3 regions of the Massilia sp. UYP34 genome follow, and region 3 is predicted to be linked to each of the others. Evidence: predicted binding sites of a transcription regulator. Region 3 holds the regulator's gene; each other region holds the start of a gene.
The links. Region 3 encodes HrcA, which represses chaperone genes, less so after heat shock. Its sites were predicted from a motif close to TTAGCACTCNNNNNNNNNGAGTGCTAA; they were not measured.

Region 1 (6,627 bases), on a different contig from region 3:
GGTGCTGCTGGCCGCCGGCGACACCTTCCGCGCCGCCGCGCGCGAGCAATTGATGGTCTGGGGCCAGCGCAACAACGTCACCGTGATCTCGCAGCAGTCGGGCGATCCGGCCGCCGTCGCCTTCGACGCGGTACAGTCGGGCAAGGCGCGCGGCACCGACGTCGTGATGGTCGACACCGCCGGCCGCCTGCCGACCCAGCTGCACCTGATGGAAGAGCTCAAGAAGATCAAGCGCGTGATCGGCAAGGGCATGGACGGCGCGCCGCACGAAACCCTGCTCGTCATCGACGGCAATACCGGCCAGAACGCGTTGGCCCAGGTAAAGGCCTTCGACGACGCCCTGCAACTGACCGGCCTGGTCGTGACCAAGCTGGACGGCACCGCCAAGGGCGGCGTGCTGGCGGCGATCGCCCGCACCCGTCCGATCCCCGTGTACTTCATCGGCGTCGGCGAGAAGCTGGAAGACTTGCAGCCGTTCAACGCCGAAGAATTCGTCGAAGCGCTGCTCGGCTGACAGGCAAGGACCCATGATCGCATTCCAGTCGGTATCCAAACAGTACACCCACGGCGATGCGCGCGGCGCGTATGCGCTGCACGACGTCTCGCTCGACATCGCCAAGGGCGAGCTGGTCTACCTGGCCGGCCCCTCGGGCGCCGGCAAGTCGACCCTCATGAAGATGGTGGCGGCGGTGGAGCGTCCCAGCAGCGGCAAGGTGATCGTCAACGGCCAGGACATCGGCCGCATCAAGCCGGCCGGGATTCCGTTCCTGCGCCGGAACATCGGCATCATTTTCCAGCAGCAGCGCCTGCTCAACGACCGCACCATCCTGGCCAACACCATGCTGCCCCTCCTGGTGACGGGCGCCCGCACCGCGGACGCCGCACAGCGCGCACGCGCCGCGCTCGACCGGGTCGGCCTGCTCGACCGCGCCAAAGCGATGCCGCTCGAACTGTCGGGCGGCGAACAGCAGCGGGTCGCGGTCGCGCGCGCGATCGTCAACCGGCCGCAAATCATCCTGGCCGACGAACCGACCGCCAATCTCGACCGCGTGGCGGCCGACAAGGTGCTCGATGCGCTGCGCGCCTTCCACGCCGCCGGCGTCACCTGCGTCATTTCGACCCATGACGAACAAGTGCTTGACGGCGCCGCCCGCGTCATCCGCCTCGATCAGGGCCAGCTGGTCGGAGGTGCGGCATGAGCCCGTGGCTGCGCCAGCACCGCTTCGCCCTCGGGGCCGCGCTGTCGACGGTGCGCAAGTCGCCCGGCAGCTTCCTGTTCAACGTGCTGGTGGTCGCACTGGCGCTGACCCTGCCGTTCGCGGGCCTCACGCTGCTCGACAATGTGCGTCCCTTGTCCGAGCAATTGTCGGTCGATCCCGAGATCAGCCTGTTCATGCGCGACGACGCCAGCCGCGCCGATGCCGAAGCGCTGGCGCCGCGGATCCGCCAGATCGTCGCGCCGCAGGGTGGGAAAGAGGCGGACATCGCCTTCGTGCCGCGCGAGCAGGCGCTCGCTTCGCTCAAGGAGCGTAGCGGCCTGGGCGACGTGCTCGAAACCCTGGGCGACAATCCCTTGCCTGACAGCTATGTCATGACACTGGCCGGCTTCGCCGGCGTCGGCGCCGCCGACCAGGTGGACCTGATCGCCGAACGCCTGGGCGAACTGCCGGGCGTGGAGACGGTGCAGGTCGATTCGGCCTGGGTCAAGCGCCTGGCCGCGATGCTGGCCATCCTGCGCCTGGCGCTGCTGTTGCTGGCGGCCACCCTGGGCATCGTGGTGATCGCGGTCGTGTTCAATACGATCCGCCTGCAGGTGCTGACCCAGAAAGAAGAAATCTCGGTCTCGACGTTGCTGGGCGCGACGGGCGATTTCATCCACCGTCCGTTCTTCTACACCGGCGCCCTGCTCGGCCTGTGCGCCGGCGTGGTGGCGCTGGGCGTGGTGACCCTGGCCCTGCGCCCGCTCAATGGCGCGATTGGGGAGTTCGCGCGTCTGTACGGCTCGAATTTCCAGTTGATGCCGCTGGGTGGACTGGAAGTGGCCGGCCTGCTGGCAACCAGTGCCGGACTGGGCCTGATCGGCGCCCTGCTGTCGGTGCGGCGCCACCTGGCGCGCCAGCGCTGACCGCGGTCCTACAGAGTTGCAGCGAAAAAACAGCCGGGATGGTATTGAAAAAGCGATAAGCGTCACCATGTTGGTAGTATGGCGAGGCGGCCCTCCTGTGCGGCCGCCTGCCCCGTTACCGGACGAGACCACGCCGCGTGACATCGCAATACGTCCTACGGCCTAGCTGCCATCCCCTACGCCTCTACGCGCCTCAGTCCTACAGACCGCGCTGGGGCTAGGTGCGCCATTCAACAGAATACGTGCAACTACGGCCGTAACCTGTGTCTAACGTTATTCCAGTCATTCTTGGCTCACTTCTGAGCTAAATCAACTGGGCATGCAAAACCTGCTCTACAGTGGAACCGTCGGCAATTTGATTCCACAGAGCAATACTTTGAACACTCTTAAGCGCCGGGACCACTTCTGGCACTCACCCCGGGGGAGTGCTAATATATAGTCCAAGGCAATCGGAAATTCAAGTCAAGCATCCGGGTAACAAGCCGTAACAGTGGTGCCATAAGGCAATGAGCTGTGGCACATTGTGGATGCAGCAAGATTACTAAGAGGGAAATGAATATGTCCGCACAATCCGCATTGGTTCCGACCAGCAATCGTGCTCTGGGACTCGGTTTCACCGGCAATCTGGGCAACATCGACGCGTATATCTCGGCCGTCAACCGCCTGCCGATGCTCACGCACGAAGAAGAGGTATCGCTGGCCAAGCGGCTGCGCGACGACCACGATCTCGACGCCGCGCAAAAACTGGTGCTGTCGCACCTGCGCCTGGTGGTGTCGATCGCGCGCGGCTACCTGGGCTACGGCCTGCCACACGCCGACCTGATCCAGGAAGGCAATATCGGCCTGATGAAGGCAGTCAAGCGCTTCGACCCGAACCAGGGCGTGCGCCTGGTGTCGTACGCCATGCACTGGATCAAGGCCGAGATGCATGAATACATCCTCAAGAACTGGCGCCTGGTGAAGGTCGCCACGACCAAGGCCCAGCGCAAGCTGTTCTTCAACCTGCGCAGCAACAAGACCGGCCTGGATGCGATGTCCCCTGGCCAGGTCGACGACCTCGCCAAGCTGCTGGGCGTCAAGCGCGAAGAAGTGATCGAGATGGAAACCCGTCTGTCGGGCCGCGACATCGCGCTGGAATCGCCGACCGACGACGAAGACGACAAATTCTCGCCGATCGCCTACCTGTCGTCGGACCAGCAGGAACCGACCAAGGTCCTTGAGGCCGAGCAGGTCACCCGCCTGCAGTCCGAAGGCCTGGAAACGGCGCTGGGCAAGCTCGACCCGCGTTCGCGCCGCATCATCGAGGCGCGCTGGCTGGCCAACGACGACGGCTCGGGCGCCACGCTGCATACGCTGGCCGAAGAGTTCAGCGTGTCGGCAGAGCGCATCCGCCAGATCGAATCGGCCGCGCTCAAGAAGATGAAAGGTGCGCTGGCGGCTTACGTGTAAGCCGGCCTGCCTTCCTCCCCCCAAAAACCCGCTTCGGCGGGTTTTTGCTTTGGCGCCGGTCGCGCGCCGTATTTTCCCCTGCGCCAAGGCGGCAAGCGCCGCGCATCCTGCAACCAGCGGGCGCGCCTTCGCCTTCCCGTTTTCGGCCGCCGCCAACGGATTGTCGCTGCTTTGGCTAGAATGAATTCTTTGTCACGGCAAGTTCAAGGAGAGCACATGGCTGACCAAGCATCGTACGTCCCACCGACAGTCTGGACCCCGCCCGCCTCGTCGGGCGGCGCCTTCGCCAGCATCAACCGCCCGGTCGCGGGCCCGACCCACGACAAGGACCTCCCGGTCGGCAAGCATCCGCTGCAGCTGTACTCGCTGGCCACGCCGAACGGCGTGAAGGTGACGATCCTGCTGGAAGAATTGCTGGCGGCCGGCCACGCCGGCGCCGAGTACGATGCCTGGCTCATCCGCATCAACGAAGGCATGCAGTTCTCGAGCGGTTTCGTCGAGGCCAATCCGAATTCGAAGATCCCGGCCCTGGTCGACCGCAGCGCGGACCTGGCAGCGCCGGTGCGCGTGTTCGAATCCGGCTCGATCCTGGTCTACCTGGCCGAGAAATTCGGCGCCTTCCTGCCCAGGGATGGCGTGGCGCGCGCCGAGACCATGAACTGGCTGTTCTGGCAGATGGGTTCGGCGCCCTTCGTCGGCGGCGGCTTCGGTCACTTCTATGCCTATGCGCCGGAAAAGCTGCAGTACCCGATCGACCGCTATGCGATGGAAACCAAGCGCCAGCTCGACGTGCTCGACCGCCACCTGGCCGGCAAGCGCTTCGTCGCGGGCGACGAATACACGATCGCCGACATGGCGATCTGGCCCTGGTATGGCGGCCTGGTGCTGGGCCAGCTGTACGAGGCCGCCCAGTTCCTGTCGGTGCACGAGTACGCGCACGTCAAACGCTGGGCCGACGAGATCGCCGCACGGCCGGCCGTCATCCGCGGACGCAAGGTCAACCGCGCGTTCGGACCGGACGCCGACCAGGTCCACGAGCGGCACGACGCGGCCGACCTCGACTGAGCGCTACCTGAACCGCACCCGCGCGAGCACCGGATGGTGGTCGGACGGATAGCGGCCGTGGAGCGAGTCGCTCAGGGCCGCATACTTGAGCACCTCGAAGTGGCGGTCGACGTAGACGTAGTCGATGCGGTCCTGCATCGGCGCGTCGAAGCGAAAGCCGTGATAGGTGCCGACCGGCCCGTAGGGCGGCGTCCGGCTCACCTGGTAGGCGTCGCGCAGGGTCGTCGCCATCGCCCGCATCTGCGCCGTATCGGGCGTCGAATTGAAGTCGCCGACGCAGATCGCCGGTTCGCCGCGGCTGATCTCGGCGATCTTGCGCAGCAACAGGTCGCTGGACGCACGGCGGGCGACGACGCCCTCGTGGTCGAAGTGCGCCGAGAACACGAACAGCACCCGGCCGCTGGCGCGCTCGCGCAGCCTGGCCCAGGACACGATGCGATGGCAGCAGGTCGCGTCCCACCCCAGCGAAGGCCGGTCGGGCGTCTCGCTGAGCCAGAAGTCGCCCTTGTCCAGCAGCGCGAAGCGGCTCTTGCGAAAGAAGATGGCCGAATGCTCGCCGGCCTGCCTGCCATCGTCGCGGCCGACGCCGACGTGGTCGAACTCCTCCATCGCCGCCAGGTCGGCGACCTGGCCGGCCAGGCCCTCCTGCGTGCCGACGATGTCGAATTCGTGATGGCGGATCAGCGCCTTGACCATCTCTTTGCGCGCCGGCCAGGCGTTGGGGCCATCCTGGGGATTGTCGTAGCGCAGGTTGAAGCTGGCGACGTTGATGGGCGCGCTCGCTTCGAATGCGGCGGCGGGCGCACAGGCCACACCGATCAGCACGGCAAATGCAGCGAACAGGGAAAAAACGGTCTTCATGGTGGCGGGCGTGGAGAAATTGTACCGGGGTCGAGTTAAGCATATCCGGCCGGCCATGCGGCCGAACGGGGGCCCGAAGCGCCGCGGTTTACGGTCTTTACTAAACAGTGCGGACGTTTTGCGCGCCCATGAGGCTTGCGCCATCGGCGCGTCCACGCGCAGTTTCCGAACTGCGAGGGCGCGGCGCCGACCCGCAGGGCGGTCGAGTTGTTGTCGCGGTGGTGGCTGAACCAGGCGCTGGATGCCAGGTCGGCGCCGGTTCCCACCGCCCGTTGCGCAACAGTGATCAAGTGCCCTCTGCCGCGCCGGCCTTGGGCGGCTGCGTGGGCCGTACGCGGATGCTGGAAATGATCTCGTCCCATAGCGCGAGGGCCGCTGGCTGCGACAGCGAGGATGGCACCGGCCCGTCGTCGCCACTGCCGGTCTTCATCATCAGGTGCACTTCGGGGACGAATACATTGTCTTGACTGCCGTCCACCTCCCATCGGAACCCGTAGATGATGGAAAAGTTCTCTTCGAGCACCTGTTCAACGAGTTCGTCACCGGTCAGGCCACCGATCGTACGCGGCGCGGCGCGCAGCTTCGTGAAACGGGCGCTGACGAACATGGGCGCCCGCGCGTGGGAGGCGGCAGCCCTCTCGAGCAGTCCCCTGCCTGGCTTGGTGCCCGCGGTCGTGTCGAACTTGATGTCGATGTCCGGGCGGCTCGGCAGGCCGGCCACCATCACGATCCGCTCGCCCTGGACGGCCTTGAGCGGTTCTCGCACATAGGCTTGGTCGAGGCAGAAACCAGGCTCGGAGGGCATGCGGTTGCCGGGGTTGGCCACAAGCTGGTGAACAAGCCTGACGAGGTTTTCCAAGGCCGCCTGCTGGAATTCCTTGCCCGCTACCTCGATGGTGATGCCATTGCCATGCATGTGCGCTTCGAGCGTGAAGTCCTCATAGCGATAGTGCCTCTCAGCGCTCGATGTATAAGCGCTGCCCTCGGTAACAACTCGCTCATGCATGAATATTGTTCCTGCAAGACCACTGTCGGTCTTCACATCCCTGACAATTTCCAGATTGTCGTTCCCACCAAGCCAGTCCGGTTTGGCCCTTATCTCCGCTTCCCGTTCTGCCAGCCGCGCG
Region 2 (6,627 bases), on a different contig from region 3:
TACGACGCCCTGGCTCGACGCCTGGATCCGCATCGACGCCGATGAACGCATTACGGTTTTCACCGGCAAGGCCGAGCTGGGTCAAGGCATCAAGACCGCGCTGCTGCAGGTCGCGGCCGACGAGCTGCGCATCGCGCCCGGACGCCTGACGATCGTCACCGCCGACACCGCGCGCACGCCGGACGAAGGCCTGACCGCCGGCAGCAACTCGATGAAGGACAGCGGCGCCGCGCTGCGCCATGCGGCGGGCCAGGTGCGGATGCGCCTGGGCGAACTGGCGGCGACGCGCCTTGGGGCGCCCGCGGCCAGCCTGGCATTGAAGGACGGCGCCTTCATCGCCCCCGACGGCCGCCGCGCCAGCTTCGGCCAGCTGGTCACCGGCCGGGAGCTGCACCTGCGCGCCACGCCGCGGCCGGCGCCGCCCGCGCCCGGCCCAAAGACCACGATCGGCCAATCCCTGCCGCGCGTCGACATCCCGGCCAAGGTCACGGGCGGACGCGCCTACGTGCAAGACCTGCGCCTGCCAAACATGGTGCATGCGCGCGTGGTGCGTCCGCCCGCGCCGGCGGCGACCTTGACCGACGTGGATACGGCCGCCGTCATGCGCCTGCCGGGCGTGTTGAAGGTCGTGCGCGACGGCCGCTTCCTGGCCGTGATCGCCGATGGCGAATACCGCGCCGTGAAGGCCGCCGCGCTTCTCGCGCGCGCCGCGCGCTGGGAAACGCCGTCCGCGCTGCCGGCCCACCCGAACGTCGAGGCGCTGGTGTTGGCGCAGCCGGCCGAACCGACCACCATCGTCGCACGCGGCGCGCGGATGCGGGAAGGCGTGCACTTGCAGGCCACCTATACCCGCCCGTTGCAGCTGCACGGCTCCATCGGCCCATCCTGCGCGGTGGCGCAGCTGGTGGAAGGCCGCTACACGGTCTGGACCCATTCGCAGGGCGTGTTCCCGCTGCGTGGCGCGCTGGCCGAACTGCTGGCGACCCGGGAAGACGCGATCCGCTGCATCCACGTCGAGGGCTCGGGCTGTTATGGCCACAACGGCGCCGACGACGTGGCGGCCGACGCCGCCCTGCTGGCGCGCGCCTTCCCGGGCCGGCCGGTGCGGGTGCAGTGGATGCGCGAGGACGAGCATGCATGGGAGCCGTTCGGCGCGGCGATGGTGGCGCGGGTCGCGGCCACCCTCGATCCCGACGGCCGCATCGCCGACTGGCAATACGACGTCTTCACGCCGTCGCACAACATCCGTCCCGGCCCCGCCGGCAGCCTGCTGCCGGCCACGCATCTCGCCAAGCCCTTTACGCCGCCAAGGCCGAAACCGATCCCTCAGCCGGAAGGCGGCGGCGACCGCAACGCGATCCCCTATTACCGGCTGCCGAACGCGCGCGTGACCCACCATTTCCAGCCGCAGGCGGTGCTGCGCGCCTCGGCCATGCGCGGCCTGGGCGCCTATTTCAATGTGTTCGCGATCGAGAGCCTCATGGACGAACTGGCGCGCGCGGCGAAGCTCGACCCGGTCGCGTTTCGCCTGCGCCATCTGGAAGATCCGCGCGCCATCGACGTGGTCAGGCTGGCGGCGGAGAAGTTCGGCTGGGAGGGTTATAAAAAGCCTGCGCGCCGCGGCCGCGGTTTTGCATTTGCGCGCTACAAGAACCTGGCGGCCTATTGCGCGCTGGCGGTGGAGGTGGAGGTGGCGCGCGAAACGGGGCTGGTGCGCGTGACGCGCGTATCGAGCGCCGTCGATTGCGGCGAGATCGTCAGCCCGGACGGCGTGCGCAACCAGATCGAGGGCGGCATCGTGCAGTCGGCCAGCTGGACCCTGCTCGAACAGGTGCGCTTCGACGCCACGCGCGTGCTCACCGTGGACTGGGCCTCGTATCCGATCCTGCGCTTCGGCCAGGCCCCCGACAAGCTCGACGTGCACCTGATCGACCGCCCCGGCCAGCCCTTCCTGGGCACCGGCGAGGCGGCGCAGGGCCCGGCCGCGGCGGCGATCGCGAACGCGGTGTTCGATGCCTGCGGACTGCGCATGCGCGACCTGCCGCTGGACCGCGCGCGCGTGAGAAAGGCTAGTTGAAGGCCTTCCAGAACATATAGGCCGCCAGCGCATACAGGATCACGGCGAAGATGCGCTGCAGCTGGCGCACCGGCATCCGGTGCGCGGCGCGGGCGCCGAGCGGCGCCATGGTCATGCTGGCCAGCACGATGATGGCCAGCGCCGGCAGGTAGACGAAGCCCAGCGACCATGCCGGCAAGCCCGGCTCGCCCCAGCCATAATACATATTCGACAGCGTCCCCGAGAGTGCGATCGGAAAGCCCAGCGCCGCGCTGGTTGCCACCGCATTATGGATGCGCACGTTGCAGCGCGTCATGAACGGCACCGAGACGAAGCCGCCGCCGGCCCCCACCAGTCCCGACAGGATCCCGATCAGGCCGCCGGTGGCGAACATGCCGGCCCGGCCCGGCAACTCGCGCGCCGGCGCCGGTTTCTTACCGATCAGCATCTGGGTCGCCGAGAAGGCGACGAAGCAGCCGAAGAAGAAGGCCAGCACCGAAGTATTCATCTGCTTGCCGATCCAGGGGCCGATCCAGGAACCGATCAGGATGCCCGGCGCCAGCAGGCGCACCACCGGCCACAGCACGGCGCCATGCTTGTGGTGGGCGCGCACCGAGGACATCGAGGTAAACAGGATGACGCCGAGCGCGGTGGCGATCGCCATGTGGACCACCAGTTCGTCGGGGAAGCCGCGCGCGGTGAAGATCATCGTGATGAAGGGCACCAGCACCATGCCGCCGCCGATGCCGAGAAGGCCGGCCGCGAAGCCGCCGAAGGTGCCCATCGCCAGCAGGGCCAGGATCAGCCAGGGATCCATTCAGGCTCCCTTGGCGCGCATGAGTTTGACGACCGCATCCCATTCGGATCTGGCGACCGGCGTGATCGACAGCCGGCTGCCCTTCTGCAGCAACGCCATGCCTTCCAGCGCGGGATTGGCCCGCAGCTCGGCCAGCGGCACATGGCGCCCCGCCTCCAGCGCGCGCACGTCGATCGAGATCCAGCGCGGCGTTTCGCGGGTGGCCTTCGGATCGTGGTAAGGGCTGGCGGGGTCGAACTGGGTGGCGTCGGGATAGGGAGCGCTCGCGATCTCGGCCAGCCCGGCCACGCCGGGCACGGCGCAGCTGGAGTGGTAGAACAACACGCCGTCGCCGACGGCCATCGCATCGCGCATGAAGTTGCGCGCCTGGTAGTTGCGCACGCCAAACCAGGCCACGGTCTGGCCGGGCGCGGACAGGACGTCGTCGAAACTGACTTCGTCCGGTTCGGATTTCATCAACCAATAGCGCATCGCGCCGTTCTCCCTGCAAGGTGCACCGTCACGATGGACGCGCGCACAAAAAAAAGCGGCTGCGTACAGAGTGCGCAACCGCTTGTGGATCCTAGCCCCCGCCAGTGCCGTTTTTGCCGGCATCCTGAACCAAAACGGTTCAAGGCGGTCACGGTCAGATCAATTTCGGGTTCGTCAAACGAGTGACGCTCACTCCCATCGACCTTGTTCCACGACCTATGCGTAAGAATGGTTCAAGGAATATATGGCAAATCTCGAACACCGCAGGGTAGAGCGCAGTTTACTCTTTTAAAGCGGCATGTCAAACGGATTCGGCTTTTCAGAAAACATTTTCCTGCGGCGCCAGGGCCTTGTCGAGCACGGTGTGCATCGCTTCCAGCTTTTGCTTGACTTCGAGAATCGACATGTCCGACAGCGGTCCCTGCGGCGACTTGACCGACAGGAATTCCGCGGCGACACTCAGCGCGGCCATCACGGCGATGCGGTCGGTGCCCTTCACCTTGCCCGAATCGCGCAGCTGACACATCTTGCCGTCGAGGTAGCTCACCGCCTCACGCAGGGTGCGCTCTTCGCCGTCGCGGCAGGCCAGGCGATACGGCTGGCCCATGATGGTGACGTCGAGATGGATCATCGTGCTGCCTCACTATTGCCTGGTGCGCCGGCCGCCGCGCCAGCCGTTGGTTGCGTGGCGTCTGCCGCGTCGTCTTCCCCGCCCGCTTCGCCATCCGTTCCCGGCGGCTTGGGCAATTCGTCGAGCAGGGCCTCGACCCGCCGCTGGGCTTCGACCAGGCGTTCCTTGAACGCCAGGTTCTCGGCACTGAGCAGGGTATTGGCCTGCCGCAGCAAATAGTTCTCTGCGCGCAATGACTGGGTCAGCTGGGCGAGCCGATCGATTTTGTCTGAGAGGTCTTGGAATTCGGAAATCATCCGACACTATAGGATCGAGATGGATTTTCCGTCAACCGAATCGCGCGGCAATGCGGCATGCCGCGCCCACCCAGGGCTGCCTGGCGTGCGGCAGGAAAGCGCCAGGGGGTGTACGCTGCCCGCCTCTTGCCATATTCGCAGCCACTGGCGCGAGATGCCAAAAACACATTATATGAGCCCTGAAAGCTTGTGCTAGCTCAAGCACCCGAAAGTATTTATCAACTTTGCTGCTTGAAAAGGCAAATTATCGTCCCTATAATTAGCACTCGTTAGTAGAGAGTGCTAACAACTCTTTGCAGATCGCCGTCGCGTTTCACACAAAACTGCGGCGATGTCAAAAAACGCTAGTTAAACCACTGAATATTAAGGAGTTTTGCATGAACCTTCGTCCTCTGCACGATCGCGTAATCGTCAAGCGCCTCGACCAGGAAACCAAGACTGCGTCCGGCCTGATCATCCCTGATGCCGCGGCAGAGAAGCCAGACCAGGGCGAAGTCCTCGCCATCGGTAACGGCAAAGTGCAAGACAACGGCCAGGTCCGCCCGCTGGAAGTAAAAGTCGGCGACCGCGTGCTGTTCGGTAAGTACTCCGGCCAGGCCGTCAAGGTCAATGGCGAAGAACTGCTCGTGATGCGCGAAGAAGACATCATGGCCGTCGTCCAGCAGTAATTCCCTGACCCCATTCACGAAAACATTCGGAGAAATAACAAATGGCAGCTAAAGAAGTAGTGTTCGGCGACGCAGCGCGCGCCAAGATGGTTGAAGGCGTCAATATTCTGGCCAACGCAGTCAAGGTCACCCTGGGCCCGAAAGGCCGCAACGTCGTGCTCGAGCGCTCGTTCGGCGCCCCGACCGTCACCAAGGATGGTGTCTCGGTCGCAAAAGAAATCGAACTGAAAGACAAGCTCCAGAACATGGGCGCGCAGATGGTCAAGGAAGTCGCTTCCAAGACCAGCGACAACGCCGGTGACGGCACCACCACCGCGACCGTGCTGGCACAAGCCATCGTGCGCGAAGGCATGAAGTTCGTTGCCGCCGGCATGAACCCGATGGACCTGAAGCGCGGCATCGACAAGGCCGTCGCTGCGACCGTCGAAGAACTGAAGAAGATCGCCAAGCCGACCACCACCACGAAAGAAATCGCGCAAGTCGGCGCGATCTCGGCCAACTCGGAAACCTCGATCGGCGAGCGCATCGCCGAGGCGATGGAAAAAGTCGGCAAGGAAGGCGTCATCACCGTGGAAGACGGCAAGTCGCTGAACGACGAGCTGGACATCGTGGAAGGCATGCAGTTCGATCGCGGCTACCTGTCGCCGTACTTCATCAACAACCCGGACAAGCAAGTCGCCGTCCATGAGCAGCCGTTCATCCTGCTGTGCGACAAGAAGATCTCGAACATCCGTGACCTGCTGCCGGTACTGGAGCAAGTCGCCAAGGCCGGCCGTCCGCTGGTCATCATCGCCGAAGACATCGAAGGCGAAGCGCTGGCGACCCTGGTCGTCAACAACATCCGCGGCATCCTGAAGACCGTCGCCGTCAAGGCGCCTGGCTTCGGCGACCGCCGCAAGGCCATGCTGGAAGACATCGCCATCCTGACCGGCGGCCAGGTCATCGCCGAAGAAGTCGGCCTGACCCTGGAAAAAGTCACCCTGGCGGAACTGGGCCAGGCGTCGCGCATCGAAGTCGGCAAGGAAAACACCATCATCATCGATGGCGCCGGCCAGCCTGAAGCGATCGAAGCCCGCGTCAAGCAGATCCGCGCCCAGATCGAAGAAGCGACCTCGGACTACGACCGCGAAAAACTGCAAGAGCGCGTGGCCAAGCTGGCCGGCGGCGTTGCCGTGATCCGCGTCGGTGCAGCCACCGAAGTCGAGATGAAAGAGAAGAAGGCACGTGTCGAAGACGCGCTGCACGCCACCCGCGCTGCCGTGGAAGAAGGCATCGTGCCAGGCGGCGGCGTGGCCCTGCTGCGCGCCCGCTCGACCCTGAACGTCAAGGGCGACAACCCTGACCAGGACGCCGGCATCAAGATCGTCCTGCGCGCCATGGAAGAGCCGCTGCGCATGATCGTCCAGAACGCGGGCGACGAGCCATCGGTCGTGGTCGCAGCCGTCCTGGCCGGCACCGGCAACTACGGCTACAACGCCGCCAACGGCACCTATGGCGACATGGTCGAAATGGGCGTGCTGGATCCAGCCAAGGTCACCCGCTCGGCGCTGCAGAACGCGGCCTCGATCGCCGGCCTGATGCTGACCACCGACTGCATGGTCTCGGAACTCGCCGAAGACAAGCCAGCCGGCGGCATGGGTGGCATGGGCGGCATGGGTGGCATGGGCGGCATGGACGGCATGATGTAA
Region 3 (6,627 bases):
GCATCACCTTGGTCCAGAAGCGCGCGTACAGCAGGTGCATGACGGCGTGCTCGATGCCGCCAATGTACTGGTCCATCGGCATCCAGTAATCGTTGCGGGCGTCGACCATCGCATCGTTCGAGCCCGGCGAGGTATAGCGCATGTAGTACCACGACGAATCGATGAAGGTGTCCATCGTGTCGGTCTCGCGGCGCGCCGGCTTGCCGCAGGTCGGGCAGTCGCACTTGAGGAAGGCTTCGTCCTTGTTCAAGGGGTTGCCGGTGCCGTCCGGGACCAGGTGCTCGGGCAGCACGACCGGCAGGTCGCTCTCGGGGACCGGCACCGCGCCGCACTCGTCGCAGTGGATCATCGGGATCGGGGTGCCCCAGTAGCGCTGGCGCGAGATGCCCCAGTCGCGCAGGCGGAAGGTGGTCTTCTTCTCGCCCAGGCCCTGCTCCGCCAGTTCGCCCGCGACCGCATTGACGGCCGAGGTGTAATCGAGGCCATCGTACTTGCCCGAGTTGATGGTGCGGCCGTTTTCCTTGTCGCCGTACCACTCCTGCCAGGCTTCCAGCGAGAATTCCTGGCCCTCGACCGCCACCACCTGCTTGATCGGCAGGTTGTATTTTTTCGCGAAGCCGAAGTCGCGCTCGTCGTGCGCCGGCACGCCCATCACGGCGCCGTCGCCATAGGTGATCAGGACGTAGTTGCCGACCCAGACCGGGATCTGCTCTTGCGTGACCGGATGGGTGACGAACAGGCCGGTCGGCATGCCCTTCTTCTCCATGGTCGCCATGTCGGCTTCGATCACCGAACCCATCTTGCACTCGGCGATGAACTCCTGCAGGGCCGGGTTGTTGCGGGCCGCGTGCTGGGCCAGCGGGTGTTCCGGCGCCACGGCGCAGAAGGTCACGCCCATGATGGTGTCGGCGCGGGTGGTGAACACGTACAGGCGGCCGTCGTTGATCGGTTCGCCGTTGTCGTCCTTGACGTTGTGCGGGAAGGCGAAGCGCACGCCGGTCGACTTGCCGATCCAGTTGGCCTGCATGGTGCGCACGCGCTCCGGCCAGCCCGGCAGCTTGTTGTCGACGTGGTCGAGCAGCTCGTCGGCGTAGTCGGTGATGCGCACGTAGTACATCGGGATCTCGCGCTTCTCGATCAGCGCGCCCGAGCGCCAGCCGCGGCCATCCACGACCTGTTCGTTGGCCAGCACGGTCTGGTCGACCGGGTCCCAGTTCACGGTGCCGGTCTTCTGGTAGATGATGCCCTTCTCGAGCATCTTGAGGAACATCCACTGGTTCCACTTGTAGTAATCCGGCTTGCAGGCGGTCATCTCGCGCGACCAGTCGATCGCCAGGCCCATCGATTCCATCTGGCCGCGCATGTGGGCGATGTTCGAATAGGTCCATTCGGCCGGCGGCACGTTGTTGGCCATCGCCGCGTTTTCGGCCGGCATGCCGAACGCGTCCCAGCCCATCGGCATCAGCACGTTGTAGCCGTTCATCCGCAGGTAGCGGTACATCACGTCGTTGATCGTATAGTTGCGCACGTGACCCATGTGCAGCTTGCCCGACGGGTATGGCAGCATCGAGCAGGCGTAATATTTGCCTTTCGGGAAACGCGGGTCGTTTTCGACGGCTTTATAGGCGTCGATCGACTTCCAGTAGGCCTGGGCGGCCTGTTCTACTTCAGCTGGACTATATTTTTCTTGCATGATTCTGCAGACGTAATGTGGGAGGTGGAACCGGTCATTATAACCCGTTCATTTTGCACCGCGGCGCCGGCGCGGTGCGTGAGGGAAAGTGCAAAAAAGGCAGCATCGATTGACCGCTGCCTTCGAGGATCAACGCAGGATCAGTTCCAGCGCCGGCTTCTCGCCGTAGTCCTCATAACGCTCGTTGATGCCGCCGACGCAATAGGCCAGTTCGTCGAGCAGGTCCGGCGCCGCCGCCTTCATCTTGTCGGCGTCCGTAATGACGATTTCCAGCACTTCGTTCGCTTTCAGCCGGAACTTGGTCATGTTCTCGTCGTCGCGCAGATAGCTCATGCAGTCGACCCAGGCGTCGATACTGTCCGCATACGAGGCCGGGAAACCGAAGGCCTCGCGGCTCTGCCGGTGGAACGACGCTTCGTCGGTGATGACGGCGCCGTTCAGTTCTGCCACCGCCATGATCACCCCTTCAGGCCCAGCACGTCCTGCATGTCGAACAGGCCGCTGGCCTTGTCCGCCAGGAAGCGCGCCGCGCGCAGCGAGCCGTGGGCATAGGTCACGCGGCTGCTCGACTTGTGGCTGATCTCGATGCGCTCGCCGGTGCCGAGGAACATCACGGTATGGTCACCCACCACGTCGCCGCCGCGCACGGTGGCGAACCCGATGGTCGACGGATCGCGCTCGCCGGTCACGCCTTCGCGGCCATAGACGGCGCACTCCTTCAGGTCGCGGCCGATGGCGTCGGCAATCACTTCGCCCATCTTGAGCGCGGTGCCGGACGGCGCATCGACCTTGTGGCGGTGGTGCGCCTCGACGATCTCGATGTCATAGCCTTCCGAAAAACTCCGGGCCGCCATTTCGAGCAGCTTGAGCGTCACGTTCACGCCCACGCTCATGTTCGGGGCGAACACGATGCCGATTTTTTCGCCGGCGGCGCGGATCGCGGCCTTGCCGGCCTCGTCGAAGCCGGTGGTGCCGATCACCATCCGCTTGCCGTTGGCGGCGCAGTATTCCAGGTGCTGCAGGGTGCCCTCGGGGCGGGTGAAGTCGATCAGCACGTCGGCATTGTGCAGGCCGTGCTTGATGCTGTCCTCGATCATCACACCGGTCAGGATGCCGGCGAAGGCGCCCGCGTCCTGGCCGATGAAGAGCGAGCCCGGCACGTCGAGGGCGCCGGCCAGGCGCATGTCGGGTGCGTACTGGATGGCTTCGATCAGCATGCGGCCCATGCGGCCGCTGGCGCCGGCAACGGCGATATTCAACATGGTCATGGTGTGTGTCCTTACTGCTGGGTTGCCGGCGCGGTGACCGTGACCGGCTGGACCGGGCGGCTGTCGGGCTTCGCCTTGGCGACCTTGACTGGACCGGCGATGCGGTCGATGTACTCGCGCTCGCTCGGCAGGTTGCCGCCCTCGAAGCGCTCGACCACGTCGTTCTTGAAGAACACGGTCACGCGGCTGGTGGTCAGCTCGCCATTACCGCGCGCCAGGTAGAACGGGTAATCCCAGCGGTCGGCATGGAAGGCATCCATCAGCAGCGGCGAACCGAGCAGGAAGCGCACCTGGTCGCGGGTCTGGCCGGCCTTGAGCTGGTTCAGCATCTCTTGCGAGACGAAGTTGCCCTGCTGGATGTCCGGGCGGTAGGGCGAGAAGATCCACAGGAACTTCTGCAGGCGCGTCGCCTGGACGGTCTGCGCGCCGGCATTGGCGATGGCGGCCGATTTTTCCGCGTCGGACGCACTGGCGGCCGCATCCGTCGCCACCGGCGGCGCCGGACGCGTCTGGTTGCGCCAGGAGGCGCAGCCGGACAGCGCCAACGTGCAGGCGAGACCCGCCGCCAGCGCCGCTTTGGCGGTGAATCGATGGAATACGGCTTGTTTGACAGGCATAGTTAACCTCAATACGTTCGAGCGGGAGCGTTCAAAACGCTATATCATAAAGCACTCCGCCAATATTCGAGTGACAAACATGAGTAACAACCCGACCGACCTGAAGGCGAGCGGCCTCAAGGCCACGCTGCCGCGACTGAAAATCCTGGAAATCTTCCAGAACAGCTCCGTGCGGCATTTGACGGCGGAAGATGTCTACAAGATCCTTCTTGCTGACAATATGGACGTGGGCCTTGCCACCGTCTACCGGGTATTGACCCAGTTCGAGCAGGCTGGCCTGCTCAACCGCAACCATTTCGAGACCGGCAAGGCCATCTATGAGCTCAACGCCGGTTCCCACCATGACCACCTGGTGTGCGTCACCTGCGGCCGCGTCGAAGAATTCTATGACGACGAGATCGAGAAGCGCCAACAGATGATTGCGGAGCAGCACGGCTTCACGATCGTCGAGCATGCGCTGGCGATCTATGGCAGCTGCCCGCAGTGCCGGGGCATCAGCAAGCCGGAATAACATCGGCAGCGTGCCTCCCTGGCATATAAAAGAAAAGGCGCATGAGAACTTCTCGATGCGCCTTTTTTTCGTCCGATGGCGGTCGATGTCAGGAGTGGCTGAGGGCGTTCGACAGCAGCTTGGCCGTGATGTCGACGATCGGGATCACCCTTTCATAGGCCATCCGCGTCGGGCCGATCACGCCCAGGGTGCCGACGATGCGGCCGTCGACCGCATACGGCGCCGTCACCACGCTCATCTGGTCCATCGGCACCAGCTTCGATTCGCCGCCGATGAAGATCTGCACGCCGCCGGCCTTGCTCGAAACGTCGAGCAATTGCATCAAGCCAGTCTTTTGCTCGAACATCTCGAACATCTGTCGTAGCGAACTCATGTTGGACGACAGGTCGGACACCGACAGCAGGTTGCGCTCGCCGGAGATGACCATGTCGTCGCCCTCGGCCATCGCCTCGCTGCCGGCCTCGACCGCCGCCTGCATCAGGCGGCCCATATCATCGCGCAATTGCTTCAGCTCGCCGCTCAGGCGCTTGCGCACCGCGTCGAAGGACAGGCCGGCGAAATTCTGGTTCAGGTAATTGGCCGACTGGGTCAGTTGGGCCGGAGAATAATCCTTGTCGAGCTGCAGCAGCCGGTTCTGGACATCGCCGCGCGGATCGACGATCACGAGCAGGATGCGCTTTTCGCCCAGGCGCAGGAATTCGATCTGCTGGAATACCGACTCGCGGCGCGGACTCTGCACCACGCCGGCGAATTGCGACAGCGAAGACAGCATCTGCGCCGCGTTGGCGATCAGCTTCTGCGGATGTTGCACCGGCAGGCGCATGCGCTCGGCGTCGACCGCCATGTCGTCGATCGGCCCCACCGTCAGCAGGGTGTCGACGAACACGCGATAGCCGCGCGGAGTCGGGATGCGGCCGGCCGAGGTATGCGGACTGGCGACGAAGCCCATTTCCTCGAGATCGGCCATGACGTTGCGGATGGTCGCTGGCGACAATTCCAGGCCTGACAGCTTGGACAGCGCGCGCGAGCCTACCGGTTGGCCGTCGGCGATATAGCGCTCGACGAGGGCTCTGAGCAGGGTTTGGGCACGTTGGTCGAGTTGCATGATTCCGGGAAAAGTTCGGTGACGCTCGTATTAGAGCCTATCCCGGTCGGTGGGGGAAGCTCATGTCGATGCATGGCGAGCGCGAGCAAGGCGCGAGGAGGTCGCATGGTGGCGCCATGCAACGACGAGCAACGCAGCGCACGCTTGCCAGGCGCTCTCGGCCCGACTCCCACCTACGGGACAGGCTCTCAGTGTGTGCATTATAGGCAGGTTGGGGCGTGGCGCGACAGCACAAGGCTTGCTGTGACGCATGGTCAACCGTTGTATTTGTGCGCGTGGGCAGCGTCGAGCCAGTCGAGCAGCGCGTCGAGGCTGGCCACTTCGACGTCGGGCCGGACTTCATGGGCGAGGTCGTTGACCTTGCCGGTCCGGTTCATCCAGGCCGCGCGCAGGCCGGCGCGCTGGGCGCCCTGCACGTCCAGCAACAGGTCGTCGCCCACGTACAGGGTCTCGCCGGGCTGGACGCCGAGCGCGGCGCAGCCGGCCAGGAAAATGCCCGGGTCGGGCTTGGCGCGGCCAAACTGCCGCGCCGCCACCGAGGCCTGGAAATGGTGGGCCAGGCCGATGGTCTGCAGGTCGGCCACGCCATTGGTGACCGAGCCGACCAGCACGCGTTTTTTCAGGCGCTCGAGGCCCGGCACGACATCGTCGTAAGGCGTCACGGCATTGCGGGCGGCGAAGAATTCGGTCATCGCCAGTTCGACCTTGCCAGCGTCCTCGCCCACCTGCTCGAATGCGGCGACCAACCCGGCATGGCGCAGCGCGCCCAGGTCGATCCCGAATTCGGGGCGCGCGGCCAGCAATTCCAGGCGCGCCGCTCGTAAGCTGTCGATCGTGAAGCGTTCGGCGACCCGCGGCGCGTGCTCGCCGAGCCAGGCATACAACAGTTTTTCGGCTTCCAGGATCACGGGCGCGATTGGCCACAGGGTATCGTCGAGGTCGAACAGGACGGCTTTCGGCCAGGGTTGGCGGGTCATCGGTTTCCAGACTAGGAGCAAGGTGCGCCCCAAGCATAGCGATGCGCTACGCTGAATGCAATGCGCACGCCGTCTATCCCATGGAATATTGCGCTTGTTAAATTCTGGTTACACCAAGATACAAAACCAAATGCGCCCGAAATGGTCCAGCTGCTTGCCAAATGAACTAAAATGTTGAGCGATTTTTCAATTCTTACCGCGCAGCTGCGCGTTCCCGCTCGATTTTTTGGAGATGTTATGAAGAGTTCCTACCTGCGTGCCGGCGCGGCGCTGGCATGCGCGGTCGCCTTGTCTGCCTGTGGCGGCAGCGATGGCCAGCTGGTCTTGGGCGGCGATTTCGTCGGCGTGACCAAGGCCGGCCTGGTCGTGACCAGTGACGGCCAGGAAAAGGCGATCACCCCGCCGGCCGATGGTACCGGCGCCGGCCGATGGACGTTCGACAACCTGATCTCGACC

Region 1: a site for HrcA is predicted at 2,531-2,557, ahead of rpoH (RNA polymerase sigma factor RpoH). Genes of this name have one in related genera too.
Region 2: a site for HrcA is predicted at 4,531-4,557, ahead of groES (co-chaperone GroES). Genes of this name have one in related genera too.

What each region holds. Positions count from the first base shown of each region.
Region 1 is NZ_JBWBRF010000008.1:156,786-163,412, forward strand. It holds gene ftsY (signal recognition particle-docking protein FtsY) at 1-514, shown strand, start outside; gene ACZ9AQ_RS14690 (cell division ATP-binding protein FtsE) at 528-1,199, shown strand; gene ftsX (permease-like cell division protein FtsX) at 1,196-2,125, shown strand; gene rpoH (RNA polymerase sigma factor RpoH) at 2,684-3,574, shown strand; gene yghU (glutathione-dependent disulfide-bond oxidoreductase) at 3,791-4,639, shown strand; gene ACZ9AQ_RS14710 (endonuclease/exonuclease/phosphatase family protein) at 4,643-5,500, opposite strand; gene ACZ9AQ_RS14715 (T6SS immunity protein Tli4 family protein) at 5,787-6,627, opposite strand, start outside.
Region 2 is NZ_JBWBRF010000019.1:41,316-47,942, reverse strand. It holds gene ACZ9AQ_RS20545 (xanthine dehydrogenase family protein molybdopterin-binding subunit) at 1-2,077, shown strand, start outside; gene ACZ9AQ_RS20540 (sulfite exporter TauE/SafE family protein) at 2,070-2,873, opposite strand; gene ACZ9AQ_RS20535 (EVE domain-containing protein) at 2,874-3,344, opposite strand; RNA gene ssrS (6S RNA) at 3,436-3,617, opposite strand; gene ACZ9AQ_RS20525 (cell division protein ZapA) at 3,664-3,975, opposite strand; gene ACZ9AQ_RS20520 (hypothetical protein) at 3,972-4,271, opposite strand; gene groES (co-chaperone GroES) at 4,649-4,939, shown strand; gene groL (chaperonin GroEL) at 4,981-6,627, shown strand.
Region 3 is NZ_JBWBRF010000013.1:19,818-26,444, forward strand. It holds gene leuS (leucine--tRNA ligase) at 1-1,693, opposite strand, end outside; gene ACZ9AQ_RS17790 (barstar family protein) at 1,823-2,149, opposite strand; gene dapB (4-hydroxy-tetrahydrodipicolinate reductase) at 2,152-2,961, opposite strand; gene ACZ9AQ_RS17800 (outer membrane protein assembly factor BamE) at 2,973-3,578, opposite strand; gene fur (ferric iron uptake transcriptional regulator) at 3,658-4,089, shown strand; gene hrcA (heat-inducible transcriptional repressor HrcA) at 4,178-5,194, opposite strand; gene ACZ9AQ_RS17815 (HAD family hydrolase) at 5,449-6,171, opposite strand; gene ACZ9AQ_RS17820 (hypothetical protein) at 6,409-6,627, shown strand, end outside.